Regions from separate parts of the Glutamicibacter arilaitensis Re117 genome, predicted to be linked through region 1. Evidence: riboswitches for the same ligand, from Rfam matches in the RefSeq annotation. Region 1 holds a riboswitch; each other region holds the start of a gene.

Region 1 (4,072 bases):
GGCACCATTTTCGCCGCGGATCACGGTGGCCGTGCCAGCCTTCACGCGCACGTCGACTGCTTGGGTGCGCGGGGCGGCGGCACTGCGTGCAGAGACCAGCTGTCGCGCTTCAAGCAGCGTTGGACCTGGCTCGTTGGCTGCAGCGGCTACCTGTGGAAGGTATCCGGGGATCCACAGCCCGGCAGCCGCCAGCTCGTTGCGCACCGTGGCGTCCGTATAGAGCTGTTGGGGGTCCAGATCATGCGCGACTCCCCCACCAGGCTGCAGCACGATCACCCGGTCGACATGTTGCGCCCAGGCATCAAGACGATGCTCGACAATGATCAAGGTGGCCCCCGATATCCGGGCCGCGTTCAGTACCGCATCGCGCAACAGCTCGATGCTTTGCGGATCCACATTGGCAGTGGGCTCATCGAGCAGCATCACGCTTGGCTCCATGGCCAGAATGCCGGCCAGGGCCAACCGCTGCTTCTGCCCACCAGAGAGTTCCTGGGTTCGGTGATCATGAGCCAACGCGCCCAGCCCCACCGCGTTCAACGCTTCGGGGATGCGCTGGCGAATCACCTGCGGATCAATCCCGAGGTTCTCCGGACCAAAAGCCACATCATCAGCGACCCGGCTTTGCACCACCTGAGTTTCTGGATCCTGCTGCATCAGCCCCACCGGATGGGTGCGGCTGAAGGCATCGGACCCGTCTATGAGCAGACGCCCGGATACCTGCTCGGCCTCATCGGCTTCGAGCAATCCTGCCATGGCGTGCAACAGTGTCGATTTGCCGGCACCTGAAGGACCGACCAGCAGCACCTTTTCTCCGGGTTGGATCTGCAGATCCAACCCGGAGATCGCCGGCTGGTGCCGTTCGGTGTGCTGCCACCCGAAGCCTGTTGCGGTAATTGCCGCCCCACGCTGGGTTTTACTGTCGGCCCCGGAATTGGCAACGAAACTCATTTTGAGCTTTCCAAGTGCGCACGCCGGCTGGCCAGCGCGCTCAGTGCTCCAGTCTTGGCCAGGGCACGAGTGGCCAGCCAGGACAGCAGACCGGCAACAATCAGTCCGGAAACACCGGTGGCGATCACGTGGAAGATCTTCATCCCCGCGGTGTACTCAACGTAGTAGGCCATGATGTAGGCCTCGGAAAATCCAGCAAACAGCCCGGAGAGCAGGCCTGCCAGCAGTGCAACGCCCAGGTTCCATTTGCGGTAGCGGAATGCGGCGAAGACCAGTTCTGCACCCAAGCCCTGGACCGCTCCGGAGATCAGCACGGTCAAGCCATAGTGCGAGCCGAGCAACGCTTCAACGACAGCGGCCAGCAACTCGCAATAGATCGCGGCTCCTGGCTTGCGGATGATCAGCGCACCGAGCACCGCTGGGAATAGCCACATGCCGGTGAGCAGTGCGGTAGCTGGTGGGAATGCGGCAAAAGCCAGTGAGAACAGGCCATATCCGGCGCTCCATGCCCAGAAGATGACCCCTGAAGCTACTGCGATCACCGAGGCGACCACGATGTCAACTACACGCCAGCCGGTACGCTGCTTCGATACTGTTTCGTTCATTGTTAATCCTCCTGTGCAAGGAGGGGAGATGGACGGAATGAGGGCATGTTCCCATGCCTATCCGCATCCGAGATGCTCGACTTCCTTCGCCGGTACTAGCCGGGGCAGGTTCGAGGGTCTGCGATCTATCGCACTCTCAGCGTCTTGCGACTTTTAAAAAGTCTGACGCTCCCCTGTCGGAAAAAATACTGCTCCCCCACCATACCGCAGGTATGCTGGGCAGAGGAACGATAAGTCAAGACCTTGATCGTGAGGAAAAAATGGATAAAGTGCAGAAACTTGTCACCACCGGCATCACCGTTGGTGCAGGCATTCTCGGCGGCAAGCTAGTTGATTTCCTTTGGTTGAAGGCCACCGGCAGCAAAGCGCCACGCAAGGGCACTGACGAAGCAGCTGAAGCTTCATTCCGTAAGGCACTGGGCTTTGCCGTGGTCTCCGCTCTGGTGGCAGCGATCATGCAGACCGTTGCAGACCGCAGCGCCAACAAGGTTGTTGCCAAGTTCACTAAGTAGGCATCGGCATTAAGCCATGAAGCGGGAGCCGCGATATTTGCGTGGCTCCCGCTTTGCGTTTAATTCTGGTTTTCTCCGGGTTGGTCCTTGGTGATCGGAGTGGCTCCGGTTGGTGGAGTGGAATTGACCTTGTTCACGACCAGGCTCAACTCATCGGAGAAGAGTGTCTCCTTGGCCGCGTGCTTGGTACGGTAACCGGATCGGCCGATCATGTGGGCCGAAACAGGTGCGGTCAGCAGCTGCATTCCCCAGGCCAGGACCAGCACCGGGATCACCGCCCAGCTGCGCAGATGAATGGCCAGCCCGGCGAAGATCAGCAGGAAACCGAGCACCTGCGGCTTGGTCGCGGCATGCATGCGGGTGAGCATATCCGGGAAGGTCAGCAGGCCGATGCCGGCAATCAAAGACATCAGGCATCCCACGACCAGCAGTATCGCGACAAGAATATCGAGGAAGAGATCCATTAGGCGTTCCTCTGATCCGAAACGAAGCGCGAGACGGTCACAGAGCCGATGAAGCCGAGCATGCAGGCGGCCACCACGAACAACAGGTAGTCGGTGTGCTTGTGCAACACCATTTCCAGGCACAGCGCGGCGGAGATGATCAGCAACATCACGTCCAGGGCCAGCACCCGGTCAAGAATCGACGGGCCTTTGGCCACGCGGACCAGGCAAGCTACGGCCCCAAGGCACAGCATGATGCCGCAGATCCAAATGACGATGTCCATCATGTCTATTCCTTCCTCGCAGCAAAGTCCGGTCCGCATTCATTCTTGATCGCTTCGTACTCATCCGGACTGCCGATGGCCATGATCAGCCGGCGCTCGATGTCGCGGATGGCCGCCCGGGCTTTCTCCACATCTGCCGGAGATTCAATGTCGATGTAGTGCAGGTACAGGGTCGATGAGCTGCGGTCCACGTCGATCACGAACGAACCCGGGATCAGCGTGAGCACGTGGCCCACGGTCATCACGATCAGATCCGAGCCGGTGCGCAGCGGCACCGCGATGATGGCGCTGTGCGTCTTCTTGCCGTTGGCGATGGCCAGCTTGGCCACGTGGAAGCTGGCCACGACCACTTGGCCCATGAACCAGATGAACAGCTTCAGGCAGTACCACAGGTTGATGCGTCCGGACAGGACCACCGGCGGCAGTGGGAAGAGGTTGACGATGACCAGCGCGATGACCGCGCCGAAGATCATGTTGCCCAGCGAGAAGTCCTGCCACAGGGCGCCCCAGACGAAGAGCAGCAACAGCAGCAGCGGCCATTCCTGCTTGAATGTCGCGCGGTGGCGCACACCGGAGGTATCCAGCGCATCATCGATACGCTGGTCGCGCGGTTCAAAATTCCTATTCGGCATCATCCCTCCAATCAGAGTGGCAAGATCGCAGTGATATAAGGTTCGCGGGCAATCAGTTCCACGGCCACGCGCTCACAGAATTCGAAGATCGGTCCGGCAAAGACGGTCAGCGCAATACCTGCAAGCACCAGCGAACCGGTGGCATAACGCATGCCCCACGGCAGGGATTCGGCTTCCAGGGACTTGGCCAGCTTCAAACCCAGGCGGGGGTTCTGCCCTCCTCCGGCCAGGGTCTCATCGGCCACCCGGGTCGCTTCGGCCACCAGCTCCTGGTTGGGAACTTCGGCATCAGCGGCACGGCGCCAGAACACACGGGCCCACACGCGGATGATCGCCATCAAGGTCAGCAAGCTGGTGAGCAACCCGGCACCGATCACGATCCAGGTCAGCGCATCAGCCTCTTGCGCGGCCGCATGAAGCAGCCCGAACTTGCCCAGGAACCCGGAGAACGGCGGGATGCCGCCCAGGTTGATGGCCGGAATGAAGAACAACAGCGAAAGCGCCGGGGAAAGCTTGGCCAGCGAACCGAGCCGGGTGACATTCGAACTGCCGGCACGGCGTTCGATCAGCCCGGCGACCATGAACAGCGAGGTCTGCACGATGATGTGGTGGCCCACGTAGTAGACGGTCGCGGCGATGGCCAGCGGC
Region 2 (4,072 bases), 380 kb from region 1:
GCTGGTCGTGGCAATTTCGGCCCTGCAGGTACTGGGAATCGCGGCAATTTCGGATCCTGCTCAGCAGATGCTGCAGCTGGTCTTCACCGCAATCCCACAGGTCATTATGGCCTTGGCTCTGTTGGCAGTCGGTATCCTGATTGCCAAGTTCGTCGGTCAGTTGCTTGAAACCACTCTTCACGGTGTGGGTACCGACTCGGTCGTGGCCCAGTGGGGCATTGTTCCCGAAGGCAAGAGCGCATCGGGAATCATTGCCGGCATCGTCAAGATCGCTATCGTGCTGTTCTTCGGCGTGATGGCAGCTCAGATGCTGAACTTCCCAGCGATCACCAACATCCTCAACGAGATCCTGGCCCTGGGTGGCAAGATCATCTTCGGCGCAGCAATCATTGCCGCAGGTTTCGTCATCGCCAATGTCATCGGACGGTTCTTGGGTGACTCCACCGCTTCAAAGATCATCCGCTACACAGCAATTGCGCTGTTCGTAGCGATGGGCCTGAAGTACATGGGTATCGCCGATTCGATCATCAACATGGCCTTCGGCGCAATTGTCATCGGTGCAGCACTGGCAGCAGCGCTGGCCTTTGGACTTGGCGGACGCGATGCAGCCGCACGCACGCTGACCAAGATGGAAGCAAGCAAGAACAACGACGGCCCGAATACGATGCCACCATCGTCAACCCCTGGTATCTAACCATCAATCACAGAACTTGAGGGACAGATAAAAAGCCACGGAATCCAATTTTGGATTCCGTGGCTTTTTTGAATTTCAGCACGCTACGGTTGCCTGCTCCACGGCAGCGCGTTCACTGCCGGTGCCGGGTCGGTGCGCAACCGAGCATAGGTATACACATCAATGCGATTGCCATCCACCAAGAACTTGCCCCGCTCGATTCCCTCACGCAGGAAACCATTGCTTTCGGCCACGTGCTTTGAACTGGCATTATTTGCCCGCAGTCCAAGCTCCAAGCGGTAGAGACCTAACTCGCCGAAAAGATAATCCACCAAACTCGCCACAGCACGGGTAGCCAGTGATCGGCCACGGTACTTCTGGTTCATCCAATACCAAACCCACGCGTTCTCATTGGACTGGTTCACCGTCCCGCACACCAAGCCAACCAACCGGTCTTCGATGGTCACCGCCAGTGCCCGCTGGCGTTTCCTATCCTCAAGCAGCGCTTGGACATACGCGTGAGCTTTCTGCAGGGTATCGGCATCACCTTGGCGCTTCATATCCGGGTTTGAAGAAAATGCCTCGAACACCGCTGCTGCATCAGATGGTTCAAGTGGACGCACACAAAATTCATCTCCTGCGCTCGCAGCCGCTTCAGCTTTTGGAGTAGAAGCAGGGATCGGTGCGCTGCTGGTGGTGCCCTGATGGAAGATCATCTGCCAGCGATCCTGCTCAAGGATCCACAGCGAACTGCGCTCGCTGCTCACCTCGGCATGCAAGTGCCAGCGCAAAAGCACCAGGTGCCCTGCCAGCTGCAACGCCACCGGGTTCGCCACCTTCAACGGGCCCGACTGTCGAATGGGTTCCATGGCCAGCTGGGCGATGATGCTCTCCCGGTCATAGTTCCGTCCGCTGGCTCCAACCTCGCGGAACCAAGGATGCAAGAGCCGCTTCAATTCCTCGACGCTGCTCCGGCGACTTGGATCCAGCAGTTCTTGCTCCAAGTCGATGATGACTTGGGCCAGCGAAGAATCAAGCCGAAGAGCTACAGGGAAGTCTTGAAAATCCATACCAGTAACTACATCACAGAAGATGACGGAACTAGTGGCAATAAAGTTCGACATTATGAGCTAGCTCATGCTTATAATCGCAGTAATCCGCGGGAGCCTGAATTGACCAGGCTGAGAGGGCACCGAGCCGACCGCTACACCTGATGCGGGTCATGCCGCCGTAGGAAGGAAGCGTGCCCTTGTGCATGTCAATATCGTTGGTGCCGGAATTATTGGCCTGGCTATCGCATTCGAACTCCAATCCCGAGCTCACACCGTCACGCTCATCGATCCGGGTCCGGGCCACGGCGCCAGCTATGCAGCGGCAGGAATGCTCGCTCCAGCAGCTGAAACCAATTGGGGCCACGGTGAGCTGCATCAGCTGCTCGCCGCATCGAATGCAGCCTATCCACAATTTATTGAACGCATAGAATCCGTGACCGGGCACCGGCCGGACTACCTGCAAAACTCCACGCTGGTTGTCGCTGCCGAGCCTGCTGACCGCGAAGCATTACATGAACTGGCAGAGCTGCAAGTATCCCTTGGACTGTGTGCGCAAAAGCTGTTGCCAAGCCAAGCACGAAAACTCGAACCGGCGTTGGCCGCCAATATCGCAGGCGCGGTCCTGTGCGAAGAAGACCATCAGGTCGACCCGCGCTCAGTTCTCAAGATCCTGCTGGCGCACCTGCGTCCTTCGCTCATTGAAGAATCCGTGCAGACGCTGCTCACTAAAGGGGAGCGGACCGTCGGGGTTCGCACCGTAACAGGCCGGATCCTCGAAGCTGACCAGACCATCCTTGCCACCGGGCTTGGCACGGTTCAAGGCCTCCCGCATCTTCCGCTGCGCCCGGTCTATGGAGATATCCTGCGGATCCAAGGACCTGCAGGACCTCCGCTGATTACCCGCACCATCCGCGGCATCGTGCACCGGGACAACGTGTACTTGGTCCCAAGAAAGGACGGCAGCCTGGTGCTTGGCGCCAGTGTCCGCGAAGATGCGCAACCGGCAGTGAACATCGGGGCCATGCACAACCTGCTGGACAATGCCCGCAAGCTGGTTCCCGGGATCAGCGAGTGCACCTTGAACGAAGCCACCGCCCGAGCCCGTCCAGCCACCCCGGATGACCGGCCGCTGATTGGCCGCCTTGATCCGGGCCTGGTTCTCAGCACCGGATATTCCCGCCACGGTGTCCTCTTGACCCCGTTGGGCGCCCGGATGACCACCGACCTCATCGATGGCGCAGAACCTGGGCAATTCGACCTGGCAGTGAACCCGCACCGCTTTGCTACGACAACTACTCTGAGCACTCATTGAATGGAGCACGCAGCTATGAAAACCATCGGCATCAACTTCAATTCCCAGCCAGTAGACCTGGCCGAAGGTACGACCCTGCGCGAACTGATCAGCACGAGCATCGGCAAGGAACTGGATGGCAACTCGCTGGCAGTAGACGGCAGCAAGCTGGGAATCGCAGCCGCGGTCAATGGGGCCGTTGTCCCACGAAGCGCGTGGAATACCTGCCTGCTGGCCCAAGGGCACAGCGTTGAACTCGTTACCGCCGCCCAAGGAGGCTAAGCATGGAAACGCAAAACATCACCGAATTAGACAGCCAAACCGATCCCTTCCAGATCGCCGGGCGCACCCTGTCCTCCCGCTTGATCCTGGGCACCGGGGGAGCAACCTCGCTTGCCACCTTGGAAACCGCGCTGCAAGTCTCCGGCACCGAACTGACCACCGTGGCCATCCGCCACTTCTCGGCAGCCGGAGCCGGCAGCGTCTATGAACTCTTGCAGCGCAACAACGTGATCCCGCTGCCTAACACAGCCGGATGCTTTACCGCCCGTGATGCAATTCTGACCGCGCACCTGGCGCGTGAAGCATTGGAGACCAACTGGATCAAGCTCGAAGTCATTGCCGATGAGCACACGCTGCTGCCCGATCCGCTGGAACTGCATGCAGCTGCCGAGCAATTAGCCGCCGACGGCTTTGAAGTGTTCGCCTACACCAATGATGATCCTGCCCTGGCCCAGCGTTTGGAAGATGCAGGGGTGGCCGCCATCATGCCAGCCGGTGCCCCCATTGGCTCAGGTCTGGGAATCTTGAATCCACACAACATTTCCACCATCGTGTCACGCGCAAATGTGCCGGTGGTCCTCGATGCCGGGGTGGGAACGGCCTCGGATGCGGCCCTGGGAATGGAATTAGGCTGCGACGCGGTACTCCTCGCCAGTGCAGTCACCCGGGCGCACAATGCACCCCTGATGGCAGCCGCCATGCGCGATGCTGTGCGGGCCGGCCGAGCCGCACGGCTGGCAGGGCGCATTCCTCGACGCGAGACCGCGCTGGCCT
Region 3 (4,072 bases), 1.3 Mb from region 1:
TCAGGGTTAAACGCGTGATGTGATTCATGTCTATCGGATGAACGTGAACCTGTCGATACCCCTGAGTGAATTTCGCGAGTTAAAGCTGGGGATTTGTCCGGGTGGAAGACTACCGCCGACGTTTGGGCCTGGCTTCTCCGGCGCTGACCGATGAGGCGCCGACAATGCCGCTGAGTAGCAACATTGCGGCGCAGATGAACATCAGGGTCGAGGTCACCCAGCATGCTGTGGCCACCGAGCGCTGGGAGGTGTCCAGGGCGAAGGCAAACAGACCGATACTAGCGAAGAGCAGGGCCGCGCCGAGCACTCGTGTTTTCATTGCACATCCTTGCACCGTAGATTGTGGCCGTGAGTTCCGACCGCGCTTTTACTGCGGAAAATAGCGAAACCTATTCGCTATCGTGTGGAATAATATCCATGCTCTCATACAAGTGATGGAAAAAACATGGTCCGCAGGTGTTAGTTTGCTGGGAACCGATCCGCCCGTGGGTGGAATCCTTAGACGCAGGCGGTGAGCAGCTGCTCAATGGCGTCGTGCTCCGCCTGTGTCATCCACGCATCATATTTCGCCTTGACTTGAGTTTGCCGGGCCACATACGCGCAGCGGAAACTCTTGTTCGGTGGCAGCCAAGACGCGGCATCCTTGTCACCCTTTGAAGCATTCGCGGATCCGTCCGAGGCCATGAGGTTCAACGGATCATTGGCAAATTCGAGTCTGGTCTGTGCATCCCATTGCTGGGCTCCCTTCTGCCAGGCATCCGAGAGCGCCACCACGTGATCGATCTGCACAGCGGTGCTTGTACCCTGCCCTCGCAGGAATTCAATGGTGGTTCCGGTATACGGGTCATCGAAGGTCCCGGTGAGTACCACGCAGGAACTACTGCCCTTATAGGTCACATCTTGTAGATCGCGTGCCAGAATGTCGTTGCGCGCATCGCAGCCGTTGCGGTCCGGATCTTTCCAGCCATCACCGAATTGGTCACGCGAATACCCGGTCTTGGGGGCACGACCCTTGATATCGATCTCATCCAGTAGCTCCAGTGCCGCGGCGTAATCCTCGGTGGAACCGTAGGCACCGGAGGTGGCGGCCTGAGCGCCATCGGTTGTTGTGAAATCCAGCGATTGCAGCGACGAACACGCGCCGAGGGTAAGCGTGGAGGCAAGAAGGACGAGCGAGAGTGCGCGGCGCGGCAGTCGCATGCGGTGGTACTACTCCTGACGGAAGGGGCAAAGACGATCATGGGGCTGAACAACTGCCCGACCCCTGAACGACTCTAGACCGTGCACCCGACACCGTGCCGATGGCAGCCCTAGCGTGTTGCCCACACCCGGGCCGGTGTCACCGATGCCGGAATCTCCGTGGGTCCGTCTCGTTGGTCCGTGCCACCAGCGTAATCTCGGGTGATGCGCAGCGAGCGTATCGAAGCAGATGAATCAGGCACCTACCTGAACCTATGACTTCACCAAGCTTGATCAGCTCGGACCGACCACAACCGCTTAGCACCTCATCTCCGGAGAAAGTTGAAATCCTCTGTCGGGTCAAACCCCAGATACGTGGTTCAGCACCTGCGGCATCACTGGAACCCCACAAGACACGCTCACCCGCAGACTGGCCCATGAACCATTCGGTCGGCGGCCGACCACACGGGTCACCCGCCACCGCCATGATCGCCGCCCAAATTACCGCCACCCGTGGCGATAAGACCTGAGCAAGGTAACTGATCCCCGTCAGAAAATCTCCCGCACCGGCCAATGCTGCCCTGGCGGGGCTGGCCTGCCATCACCTGTCAGCGGCCGGCCCTGCGCACCCTAGACCGGCGGGTCCAGATGTGGTGTGCCCATGCGAACGGGGAACTTTGAAGAATCGAGCGACGTCCCGGACTGGGAACCGATCCGAAGGATGTGGTAGTAATGGGTCATAGTGACACGGGGTGCCGCCACGCGGCTGAGATGAAACCCGTCGAACCTGATCCAGTTAGCACTGGCGAAGGGAATGTCCTGGACACCGCGATGCCCCGCATCTGACCCGGGTTCCGTTCGCCTTGATCCGCTGCTTTGAACCGCAGCTCAAGGAGTACACCGACCATGAACGCAACCACCTCACCCGCACCGGCGAGCACCACCGCTGCACTACAGCTCAAGGACCAGCTGGTCCTGGTCACCGGAGGCGCCCGCGGCCTGGGTGCCGCAATCAGTACCGCCTTCCTGGAAGCAGGTGCGCGGGTGGTCATCAACTACCGCAACTCGGCGCAGGCCGCGGCCCAGCTGGCGGCCCGCTACCCGGAGCGTGCCCTGGCGATCCAGGCCGATGTGCGGGACCCCGAGCAGCTGGCCGCGCTGGCGGCCGCAGCCGGCGCACACTTCGGCCAGCAGATCACCACCCTGATCAACAACGCCCTGGTGGACTTCTCCTTCAACGGCGAGGCCCGCTCCAAGGCCGATGAGCTGAGCGCCGAGGAACTGTCGGCCCAGTTCGCCGGGTCGGTATTGGCCCCGGTGGCAGCGATCCAGGCCGTGCTGCCGGGCATGCGCGCCGCCGGATTCGGGCGCATCATCAACATCGGCACGAACCTGTTCCAGCATCCGGTGGTCCCGTACCATGACTACACCGCGACCAAGGCGGCCCTGCTGTCTCTGACGCGCACATTCGCCGATGATCTGGGCCCGTCGGGTATCAACGTCAACATGGTCTCCGGCGGCCTGCTGCGCACCACCGACGCATCCGCGGCCACCCCTGCGGAAGTCTTTGACCTGATCGCCTCCGGCACGCCGCTGCGCCGGGTCACCACCCCCGAAGAGCTGGCCGACGCCGTGCTGTTCTTTGCCGCGCCCGGCTCCCGCGGGGTCACCGGACAGAACCTGATCGTTGACGGCGGGCTGGTCAAGGGATGAGCCTGAAACAGGCGCACTTCAACCTGTTTGCCTACGGCACCGGTCACCACCAGGCCGCCTGGCGTGCCGCTGATTCCTCCGCCGAACGGCTGGGGGAGCTGGACTACTGGGTTCAGCTGGCGCACACCGCCGAACGCGGGCTGTTCGATGCCTTCTTCCTGGCCGACGGGCAGAGCCTTTCCCCGGCCGCAGCGCAGGCAGGACCGACCTGGTTCTATGAGCCGCTGACGCTGCTGTCCGCGCTCAGCCAGCACACCGAATACCTGGGCCTGGTCTGCACGGTATCCTCCAGCTTCTTCGAGCCCTATGCGGCCGCGCGCCTGCTGGCCAGTCTGGACCATCTGTGTGCCGGCCGGGCCGGGGTCAACGTGGTCACGAGCATGTGGGATGCCGAGGCGCAGAACTACTCCCGGGAACGGTTGGGGGAGCACGCCGAACGCTATGCCCGGGCCGAGGAGTTCCTTACGGTGCTGCGCGAACTGTGGGGCAGCTTTCCACGCACGGCCCTGGAGACCGACCGTGCCGGACGGTTCGTCGATCCCTCGCAGCTGCGCGAACTAAACCATGTGGGTGAGCACTTTGCCGTGCGTGGGCCGCTGAACGTGCCCGGCAGCCCGCAGGGGCACCCGGTGATTTTCCAGGCCGGGTCCTCAGGCCCGGGCCGGGCGCTGGCCGCACGGCATGCCGAGGCCATCTATGCGGTGGCCGCAGATGAGCGGATGGCGCTGGATTATGCCCGGGATATCCGCGCCCGCGCCGCGGCCGCCGGACGTGCGGCACACCCGCCGCTGATCATGCCCGGGCTGGTCGCCTACGTGGCGCCCACCGAGGTTCAGGCCCGTGAGCTGCAGCGCCGGCTGGATGCACTGCTACCCACCGCGCAGGCGTTGCACCAGCTGGGCGTGTTCGTGCAGCAGGACACCAGCGGCTGGGACCTGGACGCTCCGGTGCCCGACCTGCCGTCGGTGGAGCGGTTTACCGGGCCGGCCGGGCGCTACACCACGATCCTGCGGCTTATCGAACTGCACCGCCCCACGGTGCGCGAACTGTTGGGGCTGCTGGCCGCCGGCGGCGGGCACTGCACCATGGTCGGCACCCCGCAAACCCTGGCCGACCAGATCGAACGGTGGCTGGATTCCGGGGCGGCCGACGGCTTCAACCTGATGCCGCCGGCCCTGCC
Region 4 (4,072 bases), 1.1 Mb from region 1:
CGGATAGCCGGGTGATGAAATCCAGCTGGTCGATTTCCTCGCGGATGGGCTGGATCTTCTGCCACCAGTCGCCCATTGGATCTGCGGTGCCGAAGAAGTCGATGAAGTGGTTGACCGGGCCGTGGCCGCTGCCCACCTGCAATTGGTCGGCCGCTGCGATGGCCTTGGAGAGATAGGACTTGGACTGCTCCAACGCGGCGATCCAATCTCCAGTGGCAGCGAAGCGGGTAGCCAGAGTGCTGGAAAGGGTGCAGCCGGTGCCGTGGGTGTTCCTGGTGGCATGGCGCGCTCCGTGCAGCTCCAGCTGCACCCCGCCCGCCGACACCAGGGCATCGGGGCAATCCGCCCCGGCCAGGTGCCCGCCCTTGGCCAGCACCAGCGTGTCGTGCTTGGCAGCCAGCCGCTGGGCCTGGCGCAGGGCTTCGTCCCAGGAAGGGGCCACAGGCTCGCGCAGCAAGCTGGCCAGCTCCAGCAGGTTCGGGGTAATCACCGTGGCGCGATCCAGCAGTGAATCAAGGGCCGATTCGTCGTCGAGCAGGCGATCCCCGCTGGTCGCCACCATGACCGGGTCCAGCACGACGGGGGCGTCAACAGTTTCCAGCCAGCTGGTGACTGCGCGGATCACCTCGGCGTTGGCCAGCATCCCGATCTTGATCGCATCGATGCGGATATCTGTACTCACGGCTTCGAGCTGCGTGAGGACGAAATCGCCGCTGATCGCCTGAACTCCGGATACCCCATGGGTGTTTTGCGCAGTCAAAGCGGTGATCACGCACATTCCGTAGCCGCCGTTGGCGGCAATGGCCTTCAGATCCGCTTGGATTCCGGCGCCGCCGGAAGGATCGGAGCCTGCGATGGATAGGATGTTCATTTCGAGGCCTCCCAGGCTGCGACCAGCTGCGCGCTGGCAAGTTGCGGATCTTCGGCGTTGCAGATGGCGCGGACCACGGCCAGGCCTGCGCCGCCGCCGGCGCGGATCGCGGCGGCATCGTCTTGGGTAATTGCGCCGATCGCTACGCAGGGCAGCTTGGCCAAGGCAGCGGCTCGCGCAAAGCCGTCCAGCCCCAGGGGAGCAGGATGGTCTTTTTTCGTCGGAGTGGCGCGGATGGCTCCTACACCGAGGTAGTCGATCACCGAGGCGACCTTGTTCGCCTGGGCCAATTGCTCATCGCTGGAAGCACTCAAGCCGATGATGCCCTCGCCGATGATCTGGCGAGCCAGCTGTACCGGCACATCTTTTTGCCCGATATGGATGCCGTTCACTGCTGCGCCAGCAGCCCGTGCCGCGAGGTAGACGTCAATGCGGTCATTGATCAGCAACTGGGCTTTGCCCTCGGTGAGCTTGGCAGCCGCGCAGGCCAGCTCGAAGAATTCCCGGGCGCTTTCATCCTTGGCGCGCAGCTGGATCCACCCGATCCCTCCGGCGACGGCGCCCTCGATAACTTCCAGGGTGCTGCGTGGGGTGCAGCTGGCAGTGTTGGCTACTAGATAAGCGCCGTAATTATGCATGGTTCAATTCCTCGTACTTCAAAGTCTTCAGTTCCCCGGGATCGGCAGCCGACAGCGCATCAAGGAAGGCAACTGCGAAGCTGCCCGGACCGGAGCTGCCAGCCAGGGCCTTTTCCGCGGCCAGGCCATAGAAACCGTGGGCTGCGATGGTGGCCTCGAACGGGTCATCGTGGACCGCAACCATCCCGGCGCAGACCGCGCCCAAGGCGCAGCCGCCACCTGTCATCCGGGTCAAGCCAATTCCGTTGGTATGCACCAAGACGGTACGCGTGGCGTCGATGATGGCGTCAGCCTGGCCGGAAATGGCCACTACGCAGTCGTGTTCCGTGGCCAGTTCGCGTCCCGCCGCCAAGGCGGCAGAAACCTCATCCAAGGCATCGACACCGCGCGAAGCAGATTGCCGGCCGGCCAGGGCCAGGATTTCCGAGGCGTTGCCGCGAATCAGGGTCGGGCGTTGCCGGACAATGCGCCGGGCAAACTCCGTGCGCACCGGAAGCGCTCCCACTGCCACTGGATCCAGGACCCAGGGGGTGCCTGCAGCGCTCGCCGACTGCACAGCTTCTTCCATGGCGGTCAGCTGTTCAGTGCTTGGAGTTCCCAAATTCACCAATACGGCTGAAGCTGCCTGCGCGAATGGGCCGGCCTCTCCGGGCAGATCCGTCATGGCCGGGGAAGCCCCGGATGCCAGCAAGACATTGGCGGTGAAATTGGATACGACGGTATTGGTCAGGCAAAAAACCAAAGGTGATTGTTGCCGGTATTTTTGGGCAACTGCATGCAAAGCCATGCGACATCCCTCCGCTAGCGTGAACTAGATCAGGTTCTACGGGTCTTATCTCAGTCGGTTGATCCGACACCCCGTGTCACTGCCATAGAGCGTACGCACAACCGGTTCCGAGGACAAGTTACTTACGCTCGCGCCGCGCCACCAAGGCCTTGAGCGTGGCCGCATCCACCTTCTGCGCGGCCGCCAGCGCCCAGAGGCGATCCACGGCGGCCAGCAGATCTTCCCTGGTGTCCACCGTCTGCGGCCGCTCGTTGACCACTGTGCCGGCCCGGCGCCGGGAGGTGATCAGCTCTTCGGCTTCCAGCTCCTTGTAGGCGCGCGCCACTGTACCGGCAGCGACGCCGAGGTCCGTGGCCAGCGCACGCACAGTAGGCAGCTTGCTCCCCGAGGGCAAATCTCCCAAGGAGATCAGTGAAGCAATCTGCGAGCGGATCTGCTCATAGGGCGGGGTAGCTGCTTGGAGGTCAACACTGATCTGCGTGCTCATGAAGTAGCTGCCGGCTGATGTTCCCGCACGAAGGCGCTACCGGGGCGCTCTAGGAAAATGACTGCTGGGACAACGAAGATGAGCAATGCAAAGAGTCCCAGCCCGGCCGGGAATCCGTAGCCAATGAGCAGCATGGCTACCACTGCACTGGTGTTAACACGCATTGAACGCAGTTCCAGGACCTTGCGGTACCAGATTTCTTCGGCCGACGAGACAGCCCAGGGAATAATTGCCCGGCGGGAGAACCAGACGAATCCAAGATGGGTTGCCAGCAACAGCAGGATCAAGCCTGCAACCATTGTCTTGCCTGGAGGCACGAAGCCCCACAAATAGTCCAGCGGCGGATCGAGCAGAAAATAGGTGCTGGTGGCAAACAGCAAGCCAGCGGCGATGTAGGACCACAAGGGCAGGGGCGCGTGGTACTTGGGTGCTGCAGACGCCTGCCGGGCCACGGTGCTGACGTAGCTGAGATAAAGCGCATTGAGAACGGCATAGCTCAAAGCCGCACCGGCAAAGATCATTAAGATCCACGTAGTTCGCTCATTGGTAGGCATCTGGAGCTCGTCATCCAGTGGCAAGAATGACCAGCCGATTGCAACGCTGAGCAAGGTGAGTGCTGCAGTTACGTATTGCAAGGTGAATAGTTGATCACGCAAACGCGAGAAGGCGGTCCGTTCCCTGGTGGTGGATTGAGCTGAGAATGTAGAGCGCGGTCCCCAGAAGAGCAACGTGAGGGCGACCGCAAGGGCGCCATAGCTAACGAACTCGTACTGTCCATCCGGCGAATTAGCCTGCGAGTAATTGACCACCGACACGGTGAAGGCCAGCAAGACGATGCCGATATTGCGCATCAAGCGGTTGAGCCAGACCGTGCGCAACGCTTGGTTGTCTTCGGCCGAGATGCCGGCCAAGGCAGGTCTTTTCAGGATAACTACGGTAATCACAGCCGCGGCCACGATGATCCCTGCCAGGGCCACGATGAATACCGGGAGCATCTGTGTGCCCGGCAACCGCCCATCATACGGACCCTCCGACGTGTATGAATAGATGCCGTCAAAATCAAAGGTCGTGAATTCCGAGGCCGGAACGCCAACGAGCCCTTCGACTTTGGACGCCGGCCACAGGGAGCCGACCGCGATCAGCAGCAAAAGCCCAACGAAAGCCCCTAGGGCCTTGGGAAATGGAGTTGTCAGGCTGCGGGCCTCTAATGAAGCGGTGCGCACTGGCTGGAGTTCCTTGGGCCAAGTGAACAAGCCGATGAGGTAAACCAGAAGAACCCAGATCCCCGG

The links. Region 1 has a riboswitch for thiamine pyrophosphate ahead of AARI_RS13710 (ECF transporter S component). Riboswitches for the same ligand answer to the same signal wherever they lie in the genome.
Region 2: it holds a riboswitch for thiamine pyrophosphate, as region 1 does, so the genes downstream of both, thiO (glycine oxidase ThiO) here and AARI_RS13710 (ECF transporter S component) in region 1, are expected to answer to the same signal.
Region 3: it holds a riboswitch for thiamine pyrophosphate, as region 1 does, so the genes downstream of both, AARI_RS01815 (3-oxoacyl-ACP reductase) here and AARI_RS13710 (ECF transporter S component) in region 1, are expected to answer to the same signal.
Region 4: it holds a riboswitch for thiamine pyrophosphate, as region 1 does, so the genes downstream of both, thiM (hydroxyethylthiazole kinase) here and AARI_RS13710 (ECF transporter S component) in region 1, are expected to answer to the same signal.

Annotation. Positions count from the first base shown of each region.
Region 1 covers NC_014550.1:2,860,954-2,865,025, forward strand. Annotated here, with positions in the region: gene AARI_RS18975 (ATP-binding cassette domain-containing protein) at 1-948, opposite strand, end outside; gene AARI_RS13710 (ECF transporter S component) at 945-1,553, opposite strand; TPP riboswitch at 1,618-1,738, opposite strand; gene AARI_RS13715 (DUF4235 domain-containing protein) at 1,814-2,065, shown strand; gene mnhG (monovalent cation/H(+) antiporter subunit G) at 2,125-2,529, opposite strand; gene AARI_RS13725 (monovalent cation/H+ antiporter complex subunit F) at 2,529-2,795, opposite strand; gene AARI_RS13730 (Na+/H+ antiporter subunit E) at 2,798-3,427, opposite strand; gene AARI_RS13735 (Na+/H+ antiporter subunit D) at 3,436-4,072, opposite strand, start outside.
Region 2 covers NC_014550.1:2,482,265-2,486,336, reverse strand. Annotated here, with positions in the region: gene AARI_RS11860 (mechanosensitive ion channel) at 1-694, shown strand, start outside; gene AARI_RS19300 (GNAT family N-acetyltransferase) at 778-1,743, opposite strand; TPP riboswitch at 1,823-1,927, shown strand; gene thiO (glycine oxidase ThiO) at 1,925-3,037, shown strand; gene thiS (sulfur carrier protein ThiS) at 3,053-3,298, shown strand; gene AARI_RS11840 (thiazole synthase) at 3,301-4,072, shown strand, end outside.
Region 3 covers NC_014550.1:301,785-305,856, forward strand. Annotated here, with positions in the region: gene AARI_RS01805 (hypothetical protein) at 110-319, opposite strand; gene AARI_RS01810 (HNH endonuclease family protein) at 499-1,200, opposite strand; gene AARI_RS20245 (hypothetical protein) at 1,311-1,442, opposite strand; TPP riboswitch at 1,918-2,011, shown strand; gene AARI_RS01815 (3-oxoacyl-ACP reductase) at 2,086-2,892, shown strand; gene AARI_RS01820 (NtaA/DmoA family FMN-dependent monooxygenase) at 2,889-4,072, shown strand, end outside.
Region 4 covers NC_014550.1:55,565-59,636, forward strand. Annotated here, with positions in the region: gene thiD (bifunctional hydroxymethylpyrimidine kinase/phosphomethylpyrimidine kinase) at 1-871, opposite strand, end outside; gene thiE (thiamine phosphate synthase) at 868-1,509, opposite strand; gene thiM (hydroxyethylthiazole kinase) at 1,502-2,296, opposite strand; TPP riboswitch at 2,286-2,380, opposite strand; gene AARI_RS00620 (GntR family transcriptional regulator) at 2,415-2,783, opposite strand; gene AARI_RS00625 (hypothetical protein) at 2,780-4,072, opposite strand, start outside.